DNA from 2 places in the Micromonospora cathayae genome. Region 1 is predicted to be linked to the other one. Evidence: predicted binding sites of a transcription regulator. Region 1 holds the regulator's gene; the other holds the start of a gene.
The links. Region 1 encodes HrcA, which represses chaperone genes, less so after heat shock. Its sites were predicted from a motif close to GGTTNGCACNCTCNNNNNGAGNGTGCNAACC; they were not measured.
Positions count from the first base shown of each region.

Region 2: groES (co-chaperone GroES) is a predicted target of HrcA. The motif match lies at 1,308-1,338, and genes of this name have one in related genera.

Region 1 is NZ_CP118615.1:7,040,833-7,044,240, reverse strand. It holds gene PVK37_RS30950 (DUF4870 domain-containing protein) at 1-595, opposite strand, end outside; gene hrcA (heat-inducible transcriptional repressor HrcA) at 842-1,864, shown strand; gene dnaJ (molecular chaperone DnaJ) at 1,938-3,077, shown strand; gene PVK37_RS30935 (16S rRNA (uracil(1498)-N(3))-methyltransferase) at 3,078-3,408, shown strand, end outside.
Region 2 is NZ_CP118615.1:452,887-456,294, reverse strand. It holds gene PVK37_RS02060 (chitinase) at 1-1,148, opposite strand, end outside; gene groES (co-chaperone GroES) at 1,471-1,785, shown strand; gene groL (chaperonin GroEL) at 1,856-3,408, shown strand, end outside.

The DNA.
Region 1 (3,408 bases):
CACTCGCGGCCGGCCCGCCGGCGGGCGGGTACCCGGCACCGGGCGGCGGCTGGCCCCCGGGCGGCGGGTAACCCCCGGGCGCGGTGCCCGGCGGCGGGTAGCCCGGGTCGCCGGTGGGCGGCTGCCCGGCGGCGAAGTGCCCACCGGACGTCGGGTGGTCGGCCGGCACGCCGTACCCCGGCGCGGGCGGTTCCGTGCCGTAGCCCGGGGCGGGCGGCTCGTAGGAGGGTGCCCCGTAGCTCTGGGTCGGCGGCTCGTAGGAGGGTGCCCCGTAGTTCTGGGTCGGCGGCTCGTAGCTCGGCGCGCCGTAGTTCTGGGTCGGCGGTTCCTGGCCCGGCGCGCCGTAGCTCTGCGTCGGCGGCTCGTAGGACGGGGCCTCGTGGGGCCGGGTGGGCGGCTCGTAGGAGGGCGCCGGCCAGCCGTCGGACGGCGGGGAGCCGCCGGGCGGGGGATACCCGGACGCCCCTGGCGCGCCGGACAGTGGTGCGGTGGGTTCCGCGGGCGTCGACGGGGACCCGGGCGCGAGCGGGACGGTCGGCTCCGGCGGGTAGCCGCCGGAGTCGCCCGCTCCGGGCGGGCGAGGCGGTTCAGTCATGCAGGTCACGGTAGGGGCATCCGGCAAGTCGTACCAGCGGGACACCGGTCGGGTCCACCGGCCGATCGGCCACCACGGCGGCGCGGTGCGCGGCACAGGTCGACACCGATCATCGCGTTCCCGGGGGGCACCGACGTAGACTGGCACTCGCTACAGTCGAGTGCCAGGGCCACGGTCCAGGTCAGGTCCGCCGTGCGTGGCGGAGCCGGACCGGGCGTGGACCGGCACGCGTGGGAGGTGGGGAGAGTGGGTCTCGACGACCGCAAGCTCGCCGTGCTGCGCGCGATCGTCGAGGACTACGTCGCGACCCAGGAGCCGGTCGGCAGCAAGGCGCTGGTCGAGCGGCACCAGCTCGGCGTGTCCCCGGCCACCGTCCGCAACGACATGGCCGTGCTGGAGGAGGAGGGCTACATCCGCCAGCCGCACACCAGCGCCGGCCGGGTGCCCACCGACCGGGGCTACCGGCTCTTCGTCGACCGGCTCTCCCGGGTCAAGCCACTCAGCCCGGCCGAGCGGCGGGCCATCGAGCGCTTCCTGGTCGGCGCGGTCGACCTGGACGACGTCGTGCACCGTACGGTCCGGCTGCTCGCGCAGCTCACCCGCCAGGTCGCGGTGGTGCAGTACCCGTCGCTGGCCCGCTCCTCGGTGCGGCACCTGGAGCTGGTGCCGATCTCCACCACCCGGTTGATGCTGGTCATGATCGCCGACACCGGCCGGGTCGAGCAGCGGCTGGTCGAACTGCCCGCCCCGGTCCCCGTCGAGGACGTCACCGACCTGCGTCGGCTGGTCAACGAGAAGCTCGTCGGCACCCGGCTCTCGGACACCCCGCCGCTGGTACAGGCGCTGGTCGAGGAGATCCGGCCCGGCTTGCGGCCGGCGATGACCACGCTCTCCACGGTGCTGCTGGAGACGCTGGTCGAGCGGCACGAGGAGCGGATCGCGCTGGCCGGCACGGCCAACCTCACCCGGGGCGGCCTGCTGGACTTCCAGGGTTCGCTGCGGCCGATCCTGGAGGCGCTCGAGGAGGAGGTGGTCCTGCTCAAGCTGATCGGCGAGGTCGAGCCGAGCGCGACGCGGATCCGCATCGGCGACGAGAACGAGATCGACAACCTTCGGGGTGCCTCGGTGGTGAGCACGGGCTACGGTCCGGGTGCCACCATCGTCGGTGGGCTGGGCGTGCTCGGGCCGACCCGGATGGACTACCCCGGCACCATCGCCACGGTACGCGCCGTGGCACGCTACGTGGGCGAGCTGCTGGCCCAGAACTGACCAGTCAGGGGCCGACGGCCGACCCGGCCGACGACCGGCGCAACGCGAGACGAACATGAGGACACGGAACGCAGTGGCCAGGGACTACTACGGCATTCTCGGTGTCAGCCGGGACGCCTCCGACGACGAGATCAAGCGCGCCTACCGCAAGTTGGCGCGGCAGTTCCACCCGGACGTGAATCCGGACCCGGAGGCCCAGGAGAAGTTCAAGGACATCAACGCCGCGTACGAGGTCCTCTCGGACGACCGGAAGCGGCAGATCGTCGACCTGGGTGGGGACCCGCTCGCCCCGGGCGGCGGCGGGGCCGGCGCGGGCGGCCCCGGCGGGGCCGGGCCGTTCGTCGGCTTCCAGGACATCATGGACGCCTTCTTCGGCGGGGCCGCCGGGTCGCGCGGGCCACGTCCGCGTACCCGACCGGGAGCCGACGCGATCCTCCGGCTGGAACTGGACCTGCACGAGACCGCGTTCGGCGTCGAAGCGCCGATCACCGTCGACACCGCCGTGCTCTGCACCACCTGCTCCGGGGCCGGCACCGCCGCCGGCACCCACCTCGCCACCTGCGAGGCGTGCGGCGGGCGGGGCGAGGTGCAGTCGGTGCAGCGCACCTTCCTCGGCCAGGTCGTCTCGGCCCGGCCGTGCACGGTCTGCCAGGGGTACGGCACCACCATCCCGCACCCCTGCCCGACCTGTGCCGGGGACGGCCGGGTGCGTACCCGCCGCTCGCTCACCGTCAAGATCCCCGCCGGGGTGGAGGACGGCATGCGGATCCGGCTGGCCCAGCAGGGCGAGGTGGGCCCCGGTGGCGGCACCGCCGGCGACCTGTACGTCGAGATCCACGAGCGCCCGCACGACGTGTACTCCCGCAAGGGCGACGACCTGCACTGCCGGGTCACCGTGCCGATGACGGCGGCGGCGCTCGGCACCCGGCTGACCATCAAGACGCTGGACAGCGAGGAGCCCGTCGACGTCAAACCGGGCACCCAGCCGGGCAGCACGCTGCGGCTGCGCGCCCGGGGCGTACCGCACCTGCGCGGCACCGGCCGGGGCGACCTCTACGTCCACCTGGACGTGCGGACCCCGACCAAGCTCGACGCCGAGCAGGAGCGGATGCTGCGCGAGTTCGCCAAGACCCGCGGTGAGGAGGTCGCCGAGCTGAGCAAGCAGGGCGGCTTCTTCTCCCGGATGCGCGACGCGTTCAACGGGCACGCCTGAGTGTCGGCGCCGCTGTTCCTGGTCGAGGCGCTGCCCACCGCCGACACGCTCACCCTGGACGGCCCGGAGGGCCACCACGCGGCCACCGTGCAGCGGCTACGGGTCGGCGAGGAACTGCTGCTCGGTGACGGCCGGGGCGGCACCGCCGCCGCCGTGGTCACCGCCGTCGGCCGGGGCACCCTGGACGTCAGGATCACCTCCCGGGGGTACGTCGACGCGTCCGTGCCCCGGCTGGTGGTGGTGCAGGGCATCGCCAAGGGCGACCGGGGCGAGCTGGCCGTGCAGGCGATGACCGAGGTCGGCGTGGACGAGATCGTGCCCTGGGCGGCGT
Region 2 (3,408 bases), 610 kb from region 1:
ACGGTGAGGTCGTTGCGCAGGGCGTGGATCACCGGCAGGTACGACCCGGCGCGCGGGTCCTGCCCGCCCCACGGGCCCGACCCGTAGAACTGGTAGCCGAGCTGGACGAAGAACGTCTCCGGCGCCATGGTGAGCACGAAGTTCGCTCCGTACCGCTGCTTGAGGGTGCGGATCGCGGAGATCAGGTTGACGATCACCGGTGTGGTCGGGTTGCGGAAGTCGGTGTCCCCGGCGTCCAGGTAGAGCGAGTGTCCCTCGAAGTCGATGTCGAGCCCGTTCAGGCCGTACCGGTCGATGATGGCGGCCACCGACCGGACGAAGGTGTCCCGGGCGGCGGTCGTGGTGAGCTGGACCTGGCCGTTCTGCCCACCGATGGAGAGCAGCACCTTCTTGCCCTGTGCCTGCTTGGCGCGGATGGCCGCGACGAACTCGGCCTCGGTCTCCACGCCGGGGCACTCGGTCGGCGGGCAGAGCTGGAACCGGATGTCGCCCGAGGTGACGGTGGTGGGTTCGCCGAAGGCCAGGTTGACGATGTCCCAGTCGGCCGGCACGTCGGCCATCCGCAGGTAGCCCGAGCCGTTGGCGAAGCTGGCGTGCAGGTAGCCGATCAGCGCGTGCCGGGGCAGCCCCCCGGCCGGCGGTGTGGTGGGCGGCGGTGTGGTGGGTGGGGCGGTCGTCGGCGGTGCGGTGGTGGGCGGTGCGGTCGTCGGCGGTGCGGTGGTGGGTGGCGGTGCGGTGGGGGTGCCGCCGCCGCAGGGCGCGCCGTTGACCGTGCAGTCGGTGGGGGAACCGGAGCCGGTGACCAGGAAGCCGAACGACACCGAGGCGCCGGGGGCGACGGTGCCGTTCCACGAGCGGTTGGTGAAGGTGTGCCGCTGGCCGACGCTGCTCACCGTGGCGTCCCAGTAGGAGCCGAGCGTGGTGCCGGTCGGCAGGCTGAACGCGACCTGCCAGCCGGTGATGGTGGCCGGACCGCCGTTGGTGACGGTGTAGCGGCCCTCCCATCCGGTACCCCAGTCGGCGGTCTTCACGAGGGTGGCGGTCGGGCCGGCGGCCTGTGCCGGGGTGGTCAGGGCCAGGGTGGTGGCGGTGACGGTGGCCCCGACCGTGACCAGGGCCAGGAGCAGTGTTCGGGCAGGGCGACGCATCCGGACCTCCCGGTTCGAGGGCCGTCGGATCGACGGATGGCTAATTATTAAGATTCTTAACTGTAATTGTCCAGAGGTGACCCCGGGCTCGTCCGGCGCGACGCGGGCCGACTTCGTTGGCACTCTCCTTGACGGAGTGCTAGCGGCGGCATAATCTGCGATTAGCACTCTCCCATGGAGGGTGCCAGCCCCCGGGTCTCGCCCGGAGGTTCAAACGCCAGGCGGACCGGCACCCGCGACGACGGCCCCGCCCGGTGGCATGTGGCAGATTGACGCTGGTCGGCAGTGCCGGCCGGTAACGAAACCAGTACCCCAGGAGGGTATGCCCGTGACTACCGCGACCAAGGTTGCGATCAAGCCGCTCGAGGACCGGATCCTGGTCCAGGCGAACGAGGCTGAGACCACCACGGCGTCGGGCATCGTGATCCCCGACACCGCCAAGGAGAAGCCGCAGGAGGGCACCGTCCTCGCTGTCGGCCCGGGCCGGATCGACGACAAGGGCAACCGGATCCCGGTTGACGTCGCCGTCGGCGACACCGTCATCTACTCGAAGTACGGCGGCACCGAGGTCAAGTACGCCGGCGAGGAGTACCTGGTGCTCTCCGCCCGCGACGTCCTCGCGGTCATCGAGAAGTAAGCAACCGATCAGTGCTGCTGCCCCGGTCCGGCTCGCCGGGCCGGGGCAGCAACGCTTGAAGGGATAATCCATGGCGAAGATCCTGAGCTTCTCGGACGATGCCCGGCACCTGCTCGAGCACGGTGTCAACGCCCTCGCGGACGCGGTCAAGGTCACTCTCGGCCCGCGCGGGCGCAACGTCGTCCTGGACAAGAAATTCGGTGCGCCGACGATCACCAACGATGGGGTCACCATCGCCAAGGAGATCGAGCTCACCAACCCCTACGAGAACCTCGGCGCGCAGCTGGTCAAGGAGGTGGCGACGAAGACCAACGACGTCGCCGGCGACGGGACCACCACCGCCACCGTGCTCGCCCAGGCCATGGTCCGCGAGGGCCTGCGCAACGTGACCGCCGGGGCCAACCCGGCCGGTCTGAAGCGGGGCGTCGACGCCGCCGCCGCCAAGGTCTCCGAGGCGCTGCTGGAGCGGGCCGTCGAGGTGGACGACAAGAAGTCGATCGCCCACGTGGCCACCATCTCGGCGCAGGACGCCACCATCGGTGAGCTGATCGCCGAGGCGATGGAGAAGGTCGGCCGCGACGGTGTCATCACCGTCGAGGAAGGCTCCACCCTGCACACCGAGCTGGCGGTGACCGAGGGCCTCCAGTTCGACAAGGGCTTCATCTCGCCGAACTTCGTCACCGACCTGGAGTCCCAGGAAGCGGTGCTGGAGAACCCGTACATCCTGATCACCACGCAGAAGATCTCCGCGATCGAGGAGCTGCTGCCGCTGCTGGAGAAGGTCCTCGCCGACAGCAAGCCGCTGCTGATCATCGCCGAGGACGTCGAGGGTCAGGCGCTGTCGACGCTGGTGGTCAACGCGCTCCGCAAGACCCTGAAGGTCTGCGCGGTCAAGGCCCCCGGCTTCGGTGACCGGCGCAAGGCGATGCTCCAGGACATGGCGATCCAGACCGGCGCCGAGCTGGTCGCGCCGGAGCTGGGCTACAAGCTCGACCAGATCGGGCTGGACGTGCTCGGCACCGCCCGCCGGGTGGTCGTCGACAAGGAGAACACCACCATCGTCGACGGTGGTGGCCGGGACACCGAGGTCGCCGACCGGGTCGCGCAGATCCGCAAGGAGATCGAGGCCTCCGACTCCGAGTGGGACCGGGAGAAGCTGGCCGAGCGGCTGGCGAAGCTCTCCGGCGGCGTCGCGGTCATCCAGGTGGGCGCGGCGACCGAGGTCGAGATGAAGGAGCGCAAGCACCGCATCGAGGACGCCATCGCCGCGACCAAGGCCGCGGTCGAGGAGGGTACGGTCCCCGGCGGCGGTGCCGCCCTGGCCCAGATCCTGCCGGCGCTCGACGACGACCTCGGCTTCACCGGGGACGAGAAGGTCGGTGTCTCGATCGTGCGTAAGGCGCTGGTCGAGCCGCTGCGCTGGATCGCCCAGAACGCCGGCCACGACGGCTACGTCGTCGTGCAGAAGGTCATCGGCAAGGAGTGGGGCCACGGTCTCGACGCCGCCACCGGCGAGTACGTCGACCTGACCAAGTCCGGCATCCTCGACCCGGTGAAGGTGACCCGTAACGCGGTCACCAACGCCGCTTCGATCGCCGGCCTGCTCCTCACCACCGAGAGCCT